DNA from 2 places in the Paraburkholderia sp. RL17-368-BIF-A genome. Region 2 is predicted to be linked to the other one. Evidence: riboswitches for the same ligand, from Rfam matches in the RefSeq annotation. Region 2 holds a riboswitch; the other holds the start of a gene.
What was found. Region 2 has a riboswitch for FMN ahead of P0D87_RS27745 (6,7-dimethyl-8-ribityllumazine synthase). Riboswitches for the same ligand answer to the same signal wherever they lie in the genome.

Region 1: another riboswitch for FMN. It lies ahead of ribB (3,4-dihydroxy-2-butanone-4-phosphate synthase); the one in region 2 lies ahead of P0D87_RS27745 (6,7-dimethyl-8-ribityllumazine synthase).

Annotation. Positions count from the first base shown of each region.
Region 1 covers NZ_JARESN010000007.1:47,538-56,173, forward strand. Annotated here, with positions in the region: gene P0D87_RS14030 (MFS transporter) at 1-661, shown strand, start outside; gene P0D87_RS14035 (helix-turn-helix domain-containing protein) at 918-1,607, shown strand; FMN riboswitch at 1,723-1,907, shown strand; gene ribB (3,4-dihydroxy-2-butanone-4-phosphate synthase) at 2,062-2,778, shown strand; gene P0D87_RS14045 (HAD family hydrolase) at 2,841-3,527, opposite strand; gene P0D87_RS14050 (MIP/aquaporin family protein) at 3,680-4,393, opposite strand; gene glpK (glycerol kinase GlpK) at 4,516-6,024, opposite strand; gene glpD (glycerol-3-phosphate dehydrogenase) at 6,227-7,756, opposite strand; gene P0D87_RS14065 (hypothetical protein) at 7,957-8,331, shown strand; gene P0D87_RS14070 (hypothetical protein) at 8,576-8,636, opposite strand, start outside.
Region 2 covers NZ_JARESN010000022.1:12,646-21,281, reverse strand. Annotated here, with positions in the region: gene P0D87_RS27765 (hypothetical protein) at 1-548, opposite strand, end outside; gene P0D87_RS27760 (ATP-binding protein) at 859-2,439, shown strand; gene P0D87_RS27755 (YbhB/YbcL family Raf kinase inhibitor-like protein) at 2,517-3,095, opposite strand; gene P0D87_RS27750 (MBL fold metallo-hydrolase) at 3,282-4,214, opposite strand; FMN riboswitch at 4,492-4,651, shown strand; partial or broken gene P0D87_RS27745 (6,7-dimethyl-8-ribityllumazine synthase) at 4,722-5,222, shown strand; gene P0D87_RS27740 (glucose 1-dehydrogenase) at 5,288-6,079, opposite strand; gene P0D87_RS27735 (FGGY-family carbohydrate kinase) at 6,107-7,576, opposite strand; gene P0D87_RS27730 (ABC transporter permease) at 7,611-8,636, opposite strand, start outside.

The sequences.
Region 1 (8,636 bases), on a different contig from region 2:
GCTCGTGCCGAATCGCCACGATTCCGCCCCGGCCGGTCTCGGCCATGAAGTGCGCGTGCTGAAGGACCCGCAAGTCTGGACCGCGCTCGCGATGACCGTGCTCGGCTTCGGCGGCGTGTTCGTCGTGTTCACGTATATCGCGCCGATTCTCGAGCAGGTGAGCGGCTTCTCGCCGCGCGCCGTCACGCTGATTCTCGTGCTGTTCGGCGTGGGACTGACGATCGGCAACACCGTGGGCGGCAAGCTCGCGGACCGCGCGCTGATGCCTTCGCTGATGGCGATTCTCGCGGCGCTTGCCGTCGTGATGGCGCTGTTCGCCCGCACCAGCCATTCGCAGGTGGCCGCGGCGGTCACCGTGTTCGTGTGGGGCATCGCCGCGTTCGCGACCGTGCCGCCGTTGCAGATGCGCGTGGTCGAGAAGGCGGCCAAGGCGCCGAATCTCGCGTCGACGCTGAACATCGGCGCGTTCAATGTCGGCAATGCGGGCGGCGCGTGGCTCGGCGGTCTCGTGATCGATCACGGCCATTCGCTCGATACGTTGCCGTGGGTCGCGGCGGCGGTGAGCTTGAGCGCGTTGCTGCTGACGTGGTTCGCGTCGCGTATGGATACGCCGGCGTCCGATGAAGCGCGAAGCGGCGTGCAGGTGCGCGAGCGGGCGTGAGTCCTGGCGAGGCGCGCACGCGCGGATGCCGCCGCATGCGATCAGAAGCGCCATCACAGCCGCAATCGCAATCGCGACCACAACGAAACGCGCACTGCGCTCCGCATATGAAAAATGCGCACAAGCTTTGCGAAAAGCGTCCTCCGCAATACTGATAACAGTGTGAAGATAACTTCGTTGGGCGCTGCGGGGCGCGATGCTATCTTGCTTCCACTAACTGTTTGCCCGCCGCCCGGCGGCGCTTCTGGAGGCAATCATGCATTCCCCGCTTGCTCTGGTCCGCGATCCCACGGCCGATACCGATGCGCCGCCGCGTGCCGCTGAACCTTTCGACGCGCTCGAACATCTGGTCGGCGTGAATCTCGCGCGTTTGCGCGCGGAACGTCAGTTGTCGCTCGACGCATTGGCCCGCGCGTCCGGCGTATCGCGCGCGATGCTCGCGCAAATCGAATCGGCGCGCAGCGTGCCGTCCATCAAGGTGCTGTGCAAGGTGGCCGCCGCGTTGAAGGTGTCGGTCGCGGCCTTCCTGCGACGTCACGCGACGAACGGTTTCGAGCACTTGCCGGCGGAGCGTTCGTCGCGCGTCGTCAGTTCCAACGGACGCTATTCGGCTCGCCCGCTCTATCCCGACAACGAGCCGACCGCCGCCGAATTTCACGAGCTGCGCATCGCGCCGTTGCACACGGAAGCGGGCGTGCGCCGCGCGCCTGGCACGACGGTCAATCTCGTCGTCAGCGAGGGCACGCTCGAGGTCAGCGTGCACGACCAGCGCCAGTTGCTCGCAACGGGCGACGCGATCGTATTCGACGCCGATCAGCCGCACAGCCTGCGCAATCCCGGCGACACCGAAGCGCGCGCGTTTCGCGTGACGCTGAAGGCCGAGACGCCGCCGCGCTGGGACGTGCCCGCGCAGCACGACACGTCGCGCGAGGCTGCGCCCGTTTGATCGAATGCGCCGCATGTGTGCCGGCCGGACGTGAAACCCGTCCGGGCAGTAGGGGTTGCGCTGCGGTTCGCGCGCGACTGTTGTATGCTTGGCCCGCCGGTTCGTCCGGCAATCAGTGCGTCTTCAGGGCGGGGCGAAATTCCCCACCGGCGGTATGCCGGCAGCGCGAAAGCGCAGGCCGGCGAGCCCGCGAGCGCCCGCAATAGCGCGGTTTTCAATCGACCGAAAGCCGCCGCGGGGTCAGCAGATCTGGTGAGAAGCCAGAGCCGACGGTCACAGTCCGGATGGAAGAAGATGTGCAGATAGTCATGTTCGTTTCCGTGGCGCCGCTCGCATGTCGGAGTGGTGCGCGAACGCCGCCTGCATCGCGAGGCGGCGCTGCACGGCGCGTCTTTGTCTGTTTGCAATGCCCTGAAACGTTTCTCGCCCAACTTTTGCGATGAGCGTTTCAACCATGTCCTTTGCTACTTTTCCCGCTCCTTCGACGCTTGCGCACGACGCATTCGCCGATCTCCCGCTGCTCTCCACCGAAGCCGTTCCGCCGCGTATCGCCGCCGCCTTGCAAGCCATGCGCGAAGGCCGCGCCGTCGTGCTGCAAGACGATGACGACCGCGAGAACGAGGCCGATCTGATCGTCTCCGCCGAGCGTCTTTCCGTCGAAACCATGGCGCTGCTGATTCGCGAATGCAGCGGCATCGTGTGCCTGTGTCTGACCGACGACAAGGTCCGCGCGCTCGAACTTCCGCCGATGGCCGTCCATAACGAAAGCCGTCACGGCACCGCGTTCACGGTGTCGATCGAAGCGCGCGAGGGCGTGACGACCGGCGTGTCGGCACTCGACCGGCTGACGACGATCCGCGCGGCGATTGCCGATAACGCGAAGCCTGCCGACATCGTGAGCCCCGGCCATGTGTTCCCGTTGCGCGCGATGCCGGGCGGCGTCCTGGCGCGTCGCGGACATACGGAAGGCACCGTGGACCTCGCGATTCTGGCGGGGCTCAAGCCCGCTGGCGTGCTCTGTGAATTGATGAACGCCGACGGCACGATGACGCGCGGCGCCGACGTCGAACGCTTTGCCGCAAAACACAATCTGCCGATGCTGACGATTGCGGAGCTGGCCGAGTTTCGCCTGGCGCTGACGCAGGCGCGGGAATGCGTCGAAGAGGCTTGAATTCGAGGTGAATTCAAGGCGGTGAGCGGCGTGGCGCGTGAAGTGGGCGGTTCTCTGAACCGCTACGACTGCACGTCGCCAAACTCGCCGCGCACACCTGCGTCGATTAACGCCGGCAATTCGTCCATGTGCTGCATGATCCGCGTGATGCCCATGTTGCGCAGCGCGTCCGCGTAGCCGTCGGGAATATGGCTCGCGCCGACAAACGCGATCGTCTTCATTCCCGCCGCGCGCGCCGCGTTCAAGCCCGCCACGCTGTCTTCCACGACGATGCATCGCGATGGATCGACGCCGAGCGTCTGCGCGGCGAACAGGTACACGTCGGGGAACGGCTTCGGCCGCGCGACCTGTTCCGCGCTGAACACGCGCTCGCCGAAAATCTGCTGCAATCCGGCGCGCCGCAGCGATGCGGCGACGCGCGACATGCGGCTGTTCGACACCACGGCGGCCGGCAGCGTCACACGCTGCAGCGCGTCGCGCACACCGTTGATCGGACTAAGCGACGCAGCGAGCGCGAGCTCGACGTTGTGCTCGATCGTGTTCAGAAAATCGGCCGGCAGCGTGATGCCGAAGGTGGTCTCGATGCCTTCGAGAAAGCGCGAGGTTTGCTGGCCAAACGCCGTCTTGACGATAGGTTCGAAGTCGAGGCCCGGAAACGTAGCCGAGAGCGTCTCGTGCATGACGCGGTCGGCGATGACTTCACTGTCGACGAGTACGCCGTCGCAGTCGCAGATAAGGTGGTCGATCATGCGTGGAGGAGCCGGAAAGCGGTGGCGCGCGCAGACGCCATAGCCACGAATAGCCGGCTCATGCGCGCGGTGTGAAAGCGCCATGATACGTGCTTCGGCGGCGCTTTCGCTCCATCGCATTGCGTTGCTCGCGATTCGCGAGCGCGCCGCGCTCAACGCGCGTGCAGATACAGATAAAGCCCCGCCGCTACCGCGCCGCCGACGAGCGGACCGCACACGGGAATCCACGCGTAGCGCCAGTCGCTGTCGCGCTTGCCGGGGATCGGCAGTAGCGCATGCATCAAACGCGGCGACAGATCGCGCGCGGGACTCATCGCGTAACCAGTCGGTCCGCCGAGAGAAATGCCGATGCCGAGCACGAGCAGTCCGACCGGCAGCGCGTCCAGCGCGCCGAGCCCGACTTGCGGCGAAGCGAGATACAGCACGCCGAGAATCAGCACGAACGTGGCGATCATCTCTGTCAGCAGGTTGTGCGGCACGCTGCGAATCGCGGGCGCGGTGCAGAACACGCCGAGCTTGACGTCGGCGTCGCCTTCCTTCGCGAAGTGCTGCCGATACGCGACCCACACGAGCAGTGCACCCGCCATGCCGCCGAGCATTTGCGCGGCCACATAACCGGGCACCTTGGCCCACGCGAACTTGCCCGCGAGCGCGAGGCTGATGGTCACCACCGGATTCAGGTGCGCGCCGCTGTACGAGGCCGTCACGTAGACCGCGATGAACACGGCCATCGCCCAGCCCATGACGATCACGATCAGGTCCGCGCCTTTGCCCTTGGTGCGTGCAAGCAGCACGTTGGCGACAGCGCCGTCGCCGAGCAGCACGACCAGTGCCGTGCCGATGAATTCCGCAATGTAAGGAGACATCGTTGGTTATCCGAAATATTGTTGTTAGGGAAGCCGCGAGGCGGGCGGCTTCGTTGCGGCTTTATCTCAGGTTGGCGTTAGCCCTGCAGAACGTTCACGCGTGACTAGCGCCGCGCGCAAGCTCAGGAGCTGGAGGGCGCATCGGCCCAGGCTTTGGCGGCGCGAATCGCGCGCTGCCAGCCGTCGAGGCATTCCTTCGCGTCCTCTTTGCCGAGCGCGGGCGTAAAGCGTCGATCGAGCTTCCACTGGCTTTGCAGTTCGCCGACATCTTTCCAGTAGCCGACGGCGAGCCCCGCGAGATACGCGGCGCCGAGCGCCGTGGTTTCCGACACCTTGGGACGCACCGCGTCGACGCCGAGAATGTCGGCCTGGAATTGCATCAGCAGATTGTTCGCGCATGCGCCGCCGTCTACGCGCAATTCGCCGATGCGAATGCCGGAGTCGGCCTCCATCGCCTTCAGCACGTCGAGCGATTGATACGCAATCGAATCGAGCGCCGCGCGCGCGATATGCGCGGACGTCGTGCCGCGCGTCACGCCGAACAGCGTGCCGCGAGCCCGCGCATTCCAGTGCGGCGCACCCAGGCCGGCGAACGCGGGCACCAGATACACGCCGTCGCAATGCGGCACGCCGCGTGCGAGCGTTTCGATTTCAGCCGCGTTCTTGATGATGCCGAGACCGTCGCGCAGCCATTGCACGACCGCGCCGCCGATGAAGATGCTGCCTTCGAGCGCGTAGTTGATCTGATCGCCGATTTGCCACGCAATCGTCGTGACGAGATTGTTCTTCGATTCAATTGGCTTGTCGCCGGTGTTCATCACGAGAAAGCAGCCGGTGCCGTAGGTGTTTTTCACCATGCCCGACTCCGTGCACATCTGGCCGAACAGCGCCGCATGCTGGTCGCCGGCGATGCCCGCGAGCGGAATCTTCGACGCGAACACCGTGGTCTTGGTCGGCCCATACACTTCCGACGAAGGACGCACTTCCGGCAACATGCTGCGCGGAATGTCGAGCGCGTCGAGCAGTTCATCGTCCCATTTCAGCGTGTGGATATTGAAGAGCATGGTGCGCGATGCATTCGTCACGTCGGTGACGTGCAGGCCGCCCTTGGTGAAATTCCACACGAGCCAGCTATCCACCGTGCCGAATGCGAGGCGGCCTTGCTTCGCCTTGTCGCGCGCGCCTTCCACGTTGTCGAGAATCCAGCGAATCTTGGTCGCCGAGAAATACGAGTCGATCGGCAAGCCGGTCTTCGCACGCACTCGGGCTTCGAGTCCCTGCTCCTTGAGCTGGTCGCAGAAGTCGGCGGTGCGGCGGTCCTGCCAGACGATCGCGTTGTAGATCGGATGCCCGGTTTCGCGGTCCCACACGATCGTCGTTTCGCGCTGATTCGTGATGCCGATGGCGGCAATCGACGTGCCGTTCATGCCGGCGCGCGTGACGGCTTCGGCGGCGACGCCCGCCTGCGTCGACCAGATTTCCTGCGGATCGTGCTCGACCCAGCCCGGCCGCGGATATATCTGCTCGAACTCCTTTTGCGCCGTCGACACGACATTGCCGAAGCGGTCGAACAGCATCGCACGCGAACTGGTGGTGCCCTGGTCAAGCGCGAGGATGTACTGATCCTGCATTGTCTCTTCTCCATGCATTTTATGAGTCGCCGTGACAGCTCGAATAGCTTAAGCGGTTCAGGCAGCTCGAGCAGTTCAGGCTGCGTGCCGGCGACGGGAACGGCTTGTCGTTTCCAGCGCGCCGCAACGGAGTCCGCGCGTGCGCGTGGCCGAACGAGCCGAAGGGTAAAGCGGTTGTGTTCGGTCTTGTTCGGTTTTCTTGTTACGCGCGCTGTCGCTCGGGTTCGTGTGCGAACCATGCGTCGATGTCGCGCGTGATCGCGTCGAGCGTGCCCGGCTCGACGTGAAGGCCGAGTTTCGAGCGGCGCCAGAGGACGTCCTGCGCGCTGCGCGCCCATTCGACGTCGCGCAGATAAGTCAGCTCGGCCTCGTAAAGACCAGGCGCGAACGCGTGGCCGAGATCGGCGAGCGAATGCGCATGGCCGATCACCTTCGTCACACGCGTGCCGTAAGCGCGCGCGAGGCGATGCGCGAGATCGTCGGGCAACCATGCGTAATGCTGCTTCAGCTCGGCGAGGAAGCGCTCGAAGTTCGCATGCGCAATATCGCCGCCGGGTAACGACGCGCCGGCCGTCCACGACGGCGCACCTTTGCCGAGCGCGGCCGCGAGTTTGTCGACGGCTTCTTCCGCAAGCTTGCGGAACGTCGTGATCTTGCCGCCGAACACCGATAGCAGCGGCGCTTCGCCCGCGGGCGCGTCGAGTTCGAGCGAGTAGTCGCGCGTGACGGCCGACGGGTTGTCGGCGCCTTCTTCTTCGAGCAGCGGCCGCACGCCCGAGTAGGTCCAGCGCACGTCGGCCGGCGAAATTTTCTGCCTGAAATAGCGGTTGATGGAGTCGCACAGGTACTGCGTCTCGTCGGCGGTGATCGCGACCTGCGCGGGGTCGCCGCGATATTCGATGTCGGTCGTGCCGATCAGCGTGTAGTCGTGCTCGTACGGAATCGCGAAGATGATCCGCTTGTCCGGGTTCTGGAAAATGTACGCGTGGTCGTGCTCGAACAGCCGCCGCGTGACGATGTGGCTGCCTTTGACGAGCCGCACGCTGTGCGACGCCGCGCGGCCCAGCGCGCCTTGCAGCAGTTCGCCGACCCACGGGCCGGCGGCGTTGGCGATCGACGCGGCACGCACGTCGAGGGTCGTGCCGTCCGCGCGCCTGAGTTGCGCGCGCCATTCGCCGCCGGCGCGCACCGCGCTCAGCAGCTTCGTGCGCGTGAGAATCTTCGCGCCGTGCTCGGCGGCGTCTAGCGCGTTCAGCACGACGAGGCGCGCGTCGTTGACCCAGCCGTCCGAGTACACGAAGCCGCGCTTGATCGATTCGACGAGCGGCGCGCCGGCCGGATGATCGCGCATCACGATGCCGCGCGAGCCCGGAAGCAGCTCGCGCCGTGCGAGGTGATCGTAAAGAAAGAGGCCCGCGCGGATCAGCCAGGCCGGGCGCAGATCGGGCATGTGCGGCATCACGAAGCGCAGCGGCCACATGATGTGCGGCGCGGCGCGCAGCAAGGTCTCGCGTTCCTGCAGGGCTTTGCGCACGAGCCCGAACTCGCGGTACTCGAGATAGCGCAAGCCGCCGTGAATCAGCTTGGTGCTCGCGGACGATGTATGCGCCGCGAGGTCGTCCTGTTCGCAAAGCAGCACGGACAGTCCGCGGCCGGCCGCGTCGCGCGCGATGCCCGCGCCGTTGATCCCGCCGCCCACGACGAGCAAATCGTATTTCGTGCCTTGCGTCACCTGCTGCGTCTCCTGCGTCGTATGGGAAGCGGTCTGAAAATCGACCGAACGGCTCCTGTTCGTTTTCGAACTTTAATGAACATATTCGAAAAAGTAAAGTTCGTGGCGCCTGAGCGCGACTCTATCGAATGGCCAGGGTAGTGGCGCGACGCGCGGCCACGGACGATACTCTTGGCACTGGCCATTTCTGGGTGAATTTCATGCGTGGACTTTTCATGGCGGGCGCCGCTGCGTTGCTCGCAGGGTGCGTCGCTTCGCCGAGCCTCACTGGAACGATGGGCGCACCGTCGTTCGTTTCATTGCAACAGATGTGCAGGGCGCAGACTGTCGATTACGGCAACGACGCGCAGGGCGTGTATGCGACGCTGTTCGATGCGTATGTGGCGAACCGGCGTGGGCGCTTGTCGAAGGACGATTACTGCGCGTTCCAGGCGTCGATTGCGCAGCGCTACACGAGCCAGGGCGCAAGTGCGGACCCGCAGCTTCGTAATCAGTGGGTCGCGTTCTTTACCGAGCAGCGCGCGCGAGCGATCAGTTGGCGCGCGGCGGTGGACCCGACTTTGCGGAGTGGTTGAAGGCGCGGTGGGTCGCGTTGGGTTGTGTCGCGTTAGCGAACCAGGGCCGCAGGGCGCGAGCGTTTTGAAGCGTGCCAAATCGAAGCGGGCGCCGTTAAAGGCGCCCGCGTGGACACAAGCATAAAAGACGAAAGCGCTCAGCGGTCAGCCGCCGCGGCATTGCGTTGCCGCGAGCCGCGTGCGGCGATCGCCGTTCACCGTTCGACCACAACCGGCGTCGAGCCCGACGATGCGCGGGTCGTTTTCAGGAAAGTCGTTTAATCGCTCGAAGTGCGCTATCGCCGGATTCCGTTACACGCCATTGT
Region 2 (8,636 bases):
CTCGTGTCTCCCACCGCCGTCTGCAATACATGCAATACGGCCTGGCCAAACTTCACGCATTCTTCGCGCGTCGGCATTTTTCCTTTCTGCATGACCGAGTCTTTCCAGTCGTTCTGTTGGTGGCTGAGTAGAACGGGACGCCGCGCGCAGAAGTTCCGGTAGTTCAGCAAGTAGGCTTCCTGGCGATTCTGCGGGCTAATGCCCAGCAGCTTCCACGCGGCATCGAAACGCTCTTTCTTTATTCCGTTCTCGTACGCCATCGCGCGCAGAAAGAATTCGTGAAAGGCTTCGAGACTCGCGGTGCAGGACGATACCGATTGTCGATAGTGTCCATCGCGTATCGCGTAAGCGGCGAGTTCAAAAAGAATCTCGAACTTCTGCTGCCGCAATGCCACGATCTGCTGATGACCGCGCGAGCACTCGGATCTATACCTTCCGTCGCCGTCGGGTCGAAGATCCAGCAAAACAGAAGAAAGAACGGAATTCCCTACGGAGCTTCCGTCCGGGTTGCATTCGAGGCAAATAATGGGAACCGATATCTTTGTCATGGCATGTCTCACAGTTGGATGTTGTTTCTCGCTTCTCGCCGCATCAACTCTTCTCTAATCTTCTCTACTCGCTTCACCAGCAGACCACACGCGGAGGCGCAAACCTCGTTCGAGACCAGGTCTCGCTGGCACTCTATGCCCAATCAACCGCTTCTGCAGATGAGGTCCGGTGAATGGGCTAGTACGCCAATCGCTCAATGGCCCCGATGTTGTCCTGGCGGCAACACTGTGATATCCCGCCGGCGTCTTCCATGTTCTGGGCGGCGCAACTAGGATTGCTTGTGACGCAATGTTTCGCCGCGGAGAGACCGTGGTATGGGTCTATTCCAATGCACCTGAATCGCGCAATCCGGAGTCTGCTGAGAAGATGAATGCCAAGGAAGATTTTTTGCGTTCCGGCGTGGTGACAAATACCGACCGGCAGGACTACGGCGAGGCCATATCATTTGGGCCGTTCACGCTGTTTCCGGCGGAGAGGCGTCTCGAACGGTCAGGTTCATTCGTGCAAATAGGCAGCCGCGCGCTGGATATTCTTATTGCGCTTATTCAGAACGCCGGACAGGTCGTGGAGCGGCGCATGTTGATGTCGCATGCGTGGCGGAATATCGTCGTGGACGAAAGCAACCTGCGCGTGAACATTGCTGGATTACGCAAAGCACTGGGCGACGGCGAGGACGGTGCGCGCTACATTAAAAACGTTCAGGGCATCGGCTACTGCTTTGTTGGTCAGCTTACGCGTGAACGGATCGTTGTCGAATCCAGTTCGTTGTTTGCTGAACCGTCTTCCCGAGTACATTCCGGCGACTTCACACCAGGAGCCGCCTGCCCGCAAGGTCGCGACGAGGTCTTGCGAACGCTTGCGTCCGACTTGAGCAGACATCGGCTCATATCTATTGTGGGACCTGGAGGCATCGGCAAAACGACAGTCGCCATTGCTCTCGCGAAGAGACTGTCCGGAGTGTTTCCTTCGGAGATCCACGTCGCCGATTTGAGCGAAGTTACTCATGGCGATACGGTAGCGCTCACGCTCGCTCGTCTGCTTGGGTTAGGCGATCTTCACCACATACCCGTCGCATGCATCGCCAATTATCTTTGCACCCGGCGCGCGCTGATCATTCTGGACAACTGCGAGCATGTCATCGACGAGGTGACGTCCCTCACAACGCAAATCCTCGCGGTCTCATCCGCGACCTATTTCGTGCTGACAAGTCGCGAGGCGCTACGAGTGAAATACGAACACGTCTGCCGCCTGCCTGCGCTCGAAGTCCCGCCGGGACCTGAGGTGATTTCGATCGAACATGCGCATACTTATCCCGCCGTGCAGGTATTCATTCAACGCGCTCTGGAAGCGGGCGCGAGATTCCCGCAGACCAGCAAGAGCTATGCAGCCATTTCGGAGATGTGCCGCGAACTGGAAGGCGTCGCGCTTGCAATCGAACTTGCTGCGGCGCGCGTCGCGACGTTTGGACTGGCCGGCACCATGACGCTGCTCGGAACCCGCTCACGTCTTCAATGGCAGGGATGCCGCAATGCGCCTGCGAGGCATCGGAGTCTCGCCGCATCGATTGGATGGAGTTACGCGCTGCTGTCGGACGAGGAGAGGTCCGCTTTCCGCCGGTTGTCGTCGTTTGAACAGCCCGCAACGCTCGATGCCGTTCTCGCGGCGGTGGCGAACGGAACGAACCGAACGGGCGATCTTTCGAATGCGATAGACGTAGTTGAAGGTCTGGTTGCAAAGCACATGCTGCACATCCAGCCCGGACCGGACGACTTGCCTCGTTATCGGCTCGCAGCTTCGGAAAGAATCTATGCACGAGAACAACTCAATCAGCCTGCGCTCGATAAGCGACGCATCGTGCAATTGAACGGCGTGCAAAGGATTTGCATCTGAAATGCAGCAACCGTCCCACCGGCAGCCGAGCTGCCAGGAACGGTTGCCGATATCCTGGTTCTTGCACGCGTCAATCGTTAATCGTTAGTCGACGCGCGATGATATCTGGCGACATACTTCGCCTGAGCAATGACTTTCCCATGCATCTGATAGGCGACGACTGCGGGACTCGCCGCCGGGGCGACATCGATCTGCGCCACGTCGAGAGCAGACGCCGTCACGACATATCGATGCGATTCCCCTTTAGGCGGACACGGTCCGCCGTATCTGGATTCGCCGAAGTCCGTCAACGTCTCAATGGCGCCTGCCGGCAAGAGCTTCGAATTGCCGGAAGCGCCTTTTTCGAGCGACGACTCGGAAGGTGGAATATTGGCGATCTCCCAATGCGTCCAGCCGAGCCCGCCAGTCGGCGCATCAGGGTCGAAGATGGTCACGACAATGCTCTTCGTGCCGCGCGGAACGTGAGCCCATGAAATGCGCGGCGAAACGTTGTTACCGTGACAGCCAAAACCTCCGTACACCTGCTCGTTCGAAAAGTGCCCGTCACGCAGGTCGTCGACCCTGATCGTGAACGGCTCGGCGCCGGCTATCGCGGGGATGACCGCCAGCGCCATCGACGTGCATAAAATTGCGGGCAACAAACTCTTCACTCTCATGATGCGCTCCGTTGAAGGATGAAAGATGCGTGCAACCGGTATCAACGGCACCGCATTGATCTGCCGCGGTCACACCAGGGCAAGTGACCGTTTGCAAAAAACCGCCGTGAGCCTTGTGCGCTCGTGGCGGTTTTCTGACAAACGTCAGTGCAATCTATACGGCGATGGTTGATCGTCGGGCACCGATCAGTAGTCCCACACCACCGGCACAAAATGGAAGCCGTTGTCCGTCTTCGCAACGTGACCGATGGATGGGAACGCGACGTGCGCTGCGGCCAGCAGAGCGCCGGTTTCAGCGGCTTCATTGAGTAGCGCGATACGCACGTCCGCAGCCAATTCAGGATCGTGCTCGAAGCCGTTTTGCCAGTCGGGATGGTCGAAGTTGACCTCGAAAATCGCGTCGCCCACGAACGTCAGTTTTTCGCCGTTCGATGCGACGTCCACGACGCAATGCCCCGGCGTGTGTCCACCCGTCACGCGCGCCGACACGCCCTTGGCAACTTCCACGGTCTGATCGAACTGCACGATGTTTTCGCGGTAGAGTTCCGCGAACGTCGCAGCAGCCTTGCGTAGCGCCGGAGGAACAGTTTCCGGCATCACCGTCCTGCTGAAGTCCGGATTTTTCCAGAACTCTACTTCCTTCGCCGACACGTGAATGCGCACGTCCGGGCGCAGCTTGGCCCTGACGCCGGCAACGTTCAGGCCGCCGACGTGGTCCATATGCATATGCGTGATCACGATGTCGGTAATCGCAGCCAAGTCGATACCCGCCGACTCCAGGCGCATTACCGAGCGGCCGGCGCGCGTGAAGTATTCGAAACCGTCGCCCACGCCCGAGTCGATCAGAATCAGGCGGTCGCCGCTGCGCACGAGCGCAATATTTAGCGCCCAGTCGAACATATCGCGCTGCAGGAAACGACCATCGAACCATTCGTTGCGGTCAGCTTCGCTCACGTTAGTCGACATGGTGGAGGTGGGCAGCGGCAGAACGCCATCGCTGATCAGCACGACGTCAACGTCGCCCACGCGCACGCCGTAGCGGGAAGACACGAGTTCGCCTGACCCTTCTTTGCCGACGTTGGCGATAACCGGCCGCATATTGCGAGTTGTTTCGCTCATGTTCAATAGTCCAATTGATTAAGTGGGGTGAGCCGCACTGCACCGCGCGACGCGGTTCACGAGCACGACTACGAGTGTCACGCGCTCCGTATTGCCTGCATTTCGAAGGAGCGTGTGACAGATAGTAGTCAGCGAGGACGAGCGCCAGTAGCATCGCGAATGCGTACACCATGTTGCCTGGAGGGCAACAATTTCAGGCAGGCACGCAGTGAAATGTGGTGCGGGTGGCGCAGCAGATTTGCCGGATACGTGGTAATTTACGCACCGTTCTTCAAGAACACGTTCTCGGGGCGGGGTGCGATTCCCCACCGGCGGTAATCGTCTTTTGCAGACGTAGCCCGCGAGCGCTCTGTTTCGATATTGCTGCGATAACAGAGGTCAGCAGACCCGGTTGGATTCCGGGGCCGACGGTATAGTCCGGATGAAAGAGAACAGAACAGCCACAATGCCCGCACTGGCGGGAGACGGCTGTTCTTCGCCCTGTTCACACAAAACAGGCTGAACTCCATGAACACATCTCACTCGATCGAAGCACAAGCAGCATTCGTTTCCGGCAGCAACCGCGGTCGCATCGCTTTTGTCTAGGCGTGCTGGCACCGCGACATCGTCGACCAATGCAAAACCTCTTTCCTTAAGGTCATCGAAGACTTTGGTTATGCGAGCGGCGACATCGATCTTTATGAAGTACCCGGAGCGTTCGAAATCCCGCTGCACGCAAAACGGCTGGCACAGAGCGGTCGATACGCTGGCATCGTTGCGGCCGGACTTGTTGTCGACGGGGGCATCTATCGCCATGAATTCGTCGCTCAAGCGGTCATTTCAGGCTTGATGCAGGTTCAACTCGAAACAGGTGTTCCTGTGTTCTCTGCTGTGCTGACGCCGCACCACTTCCACCACGGCGAAGAGCATGTGAAGTTCTTCACTGAGCACTTCGTCGTGAAGGGCGCAGAAGTGGCGCGCGCTTGCGGCGACACAGTGAATAAGCTTTCGCTATTGCAGACCGCCTGAGACTCGCGGACCGAGTCCGATAGAAAGTCGCGAGGCAACGTGTCTCGCGACCTGCGAACGCGGCCTCAGGACATGAACATTCCGCCATCGACGTTCACGGTCTGCCCCGTGATGTATGACGCGTCATCGGACGCCAGGAACGCGACCAGACCTGCTACATCCTTGTCGCTACCCGCACGCTTCATGGGAATGTTCTCGACCCACTCGGCCATGAGTTCGCCAGGCTTGTAATTGCCCAGCAGCTTGCCCCACGCTTCGTCGTTATACGACCACATGTCAGTCGCGATGATGCCGGGGCAGAACGCGTTCACTGTGATGCCCGTGGGCGCCAGTTCTTTCGCGAGGCTCTGCGTGATGCCCAGAACGCCAAACTTGCTGGCTGCATAGTGCGGGGTATAGACGAAACCTTGTCTGGCCTGTCCCGACGCCGTATTGATCAGACGGCCCGCTTTCCCGGCACGCAGCATCCGTCTCGCCGCTTCCTGGCAACACAGAAAAACGCCTTTGGTGTTCACCGCAAGTACGTTGTCCCATTCCTTCTCGGTCAGATCTTCCAGCTTCGCGATCGTAATGACGCCCGCGTTCTGGACTGAAACATCAACCTCACCTAGCGTGGCCGCCACTTCCTCGTAGAGCGCGACAACCTGTTCCTTGCTCGTGACATCGGTTTGCACGGCGAGGGCCTCGAAGCCGGAATCGCGTAGCTGCGCGGCAGCGTCGTGCACGGCTTTTTCATTCGCCGACACGCACACTTTCGCGCCCTCCTGCGCAAAGCGCCTGGCAATGCCCAATCCGATACCCCGGCTGCCGCCAGTGACAACCACCACCTTGTTTTCGAAACGCTGCTGGAATGCCATATGCCGATCTCCACTAATCGACGGAGCTTAAAGCCGTCGTATCCATTGCAACCATTGCTCGTGATTTCTTGCAGCCGCTTCGACGCCTGGCCCTGGTTCGACGCGTCGTGCCACCACGCGAGTCTCGCGATAGGCATCGAGCGAGTTGATTAACCCGAGCTTCAACGCGGCAAGCGCTGCTGCGCCCGCAGCGGATATCTCGCTCAGCGTCAGCGTGCTCACCGGCCGGTTCAATGTGTCCGCCAGGTATTGAAGAAGGAATGGCCGTTGAACCAGTCCTCCGTCGAGAAAGAGTTCGCGCAACGGGACGTCGGCAGCGCGCTCCATGACTGCGATCACGTCCCTGATCTGATAGACGATCGATTCATAAGCTGCGCGCACGACGTTTTGCCAGGACGTCGAGAAATTCAGCCCGACGATCTGCGCGCCGCCTGGATATTTCCAGTGCGGGCAACCGATTCCCGAAAAAGCCGGAATAAGAAACACGCCGCCGTTGTCATATTCCGTGAACGCCTCTTCCGCTTCCGCGAAATCCTTTACGATGCGCAGTTTTTCCTTGAGGAACGAAGGCGTTGACCCGGCACTAATGACGATGCCTTCCAGCGCGTAATCCACCCGCTGTTCGGTGGCAAAGCAAAGCGTCGACACGAGACCGTGGTCCGCGGGCAACGGCTTGCCACCCACGTTCATCATGATCGACGAGCCCGTTCCCATTGTTGCCTTGGCAAATCCGGGACTGAGGCAGCCTTCGCCAACGGCCGCCGCATGAGAATCGCCGATCATCGATACGATCGGGATGGGTCGATCGAAAATGCCGTTGAAATCGCTCGCGCCGAAATCGGATGCCGACGGGCGCAGTTCAGGCAGCCGCAGTTTCTGCAAACCGAAATCGGCGAGCAGTTCGCGATCCCATTCAAGTCCTGCAAGATTGAACAGCATGGTTCGCGACGCGTTCGTGTAATCGGTGCGATACACGTCGCCGTTTGTCAAACGGTACAGAAGCCAGCTATCGACCGTGCCGAAGCGAGCGGTGCCGGCGGCGATATGCGCGCGCACCCGCTCATCGTTTTCGTTAAGCCAGATGAGCTTCGTTCCCGAAAAGTACGGGTCGATCAATAGTCCCGTCTTCTCTGCAATGACCTGTGCCCTGCCTTCCTGCTTTAGACGCTCGCATATCGCGAGAGAACGTTGGCACTGCCACGACACTGCCGGAACGATCGGGCGACCTTCGTCATCCCACAGCACGACCGTCTCACGCTGATTCGAGATGCCGACACCTGCTATCTCTTTCCGGTCGCCTTTGAATTCACCGAGGCAAATGGAAACCGCTTGCAGTACCGACTCATAAATCAGCTGCGGGTCCTGCTCGACGAATGCGTTGCGCGGATGCGTGCACGGTACGGCCACGAAACCGCGAGCGTGCACCTGCCCTTCCGCATCGAACACGAGTGCTTTCGTACCGCTCGTGCCCTGATCGATTGCCAGAACATATTGCATGTTGCTTTCCAGAAGACGGCTCAACTCGTGACGCTCACGCGGTGAGCGAAACCATGCGGCTTTGCAGGCGCTGCTGCAACTGATCGATGACGACAGCGAAGATGATCACGAGGCCCTTGATCACCATCTGCCAGAAATCGCTGATGCCGCACATCACCATGCCGTCGCCGAGAATGCTGATCACACAGGCGCCGACGACCGAACCGAAGACCGTACCGCGGCCACCCATCAACGCAGTTCCTCCCAATACGACCGCGGCAATCGCGTTCAGCTCGAACGTCTGGCCGGTCAATGGGTGAGCGGTCTGCAACTGCGCAGTGATCACCAGTCCGACGATCGCCGCACAGAATCCCGAGAACATGTACACGAACAGCTTCACGCGGTTGGTGCGGATTCCCGAGAAGCGCGCCGCCTGCTCGTTGCCGCCGATCGCATAGATGCGCCGGCCAAGCGGCGTACGCTTCGCAACAAAAATGGTGATGGCAGCAAGAATCACGAGAATCCACACGGGCATGGAAAGGCCGAGAATTGTGCCGTTGCCGAGGAATTCGAAGCCCGTATTGCCCAGAGCCGGATTGCCTCCGAGATCGGCGAACGTGCTGCCGTTATTCACGAGCAGTGCTGCGCCGCGTACGACATACAGCATGCCGAGGGTTGCAATGAACGGTGCGACATTGAGCGCCGTTATCAGATAACCATTCACCGCACCGATGATCGCGCCCAGCGCGCATGCAATCAGCGTCACGCCCCACGGGTTGAAGAACACGACGTGATGACCGATCTTCACGCCTTCGAGCAGAAGATAGCCCGCCGCCATCCCGCTTATTCCGACAATGGAACCCACGGACAGGTCGATGCCGCCCGTCAGAATCACGAGCGTCATGCCGATCGACAGAATCGCGACGATAGTCACGTGTTTCGCCATGATCAGCATGTTGCTTGTCGACAGGAAGTTCTCGGTTGCAAGCGAGAACACGATAATGATCGCAAAGAGCGCAATGAAGATTCGCAGCTTGAGCAGGTTCACCGCCATGCGCGAAGCCATGTAAGCGGATTGCCG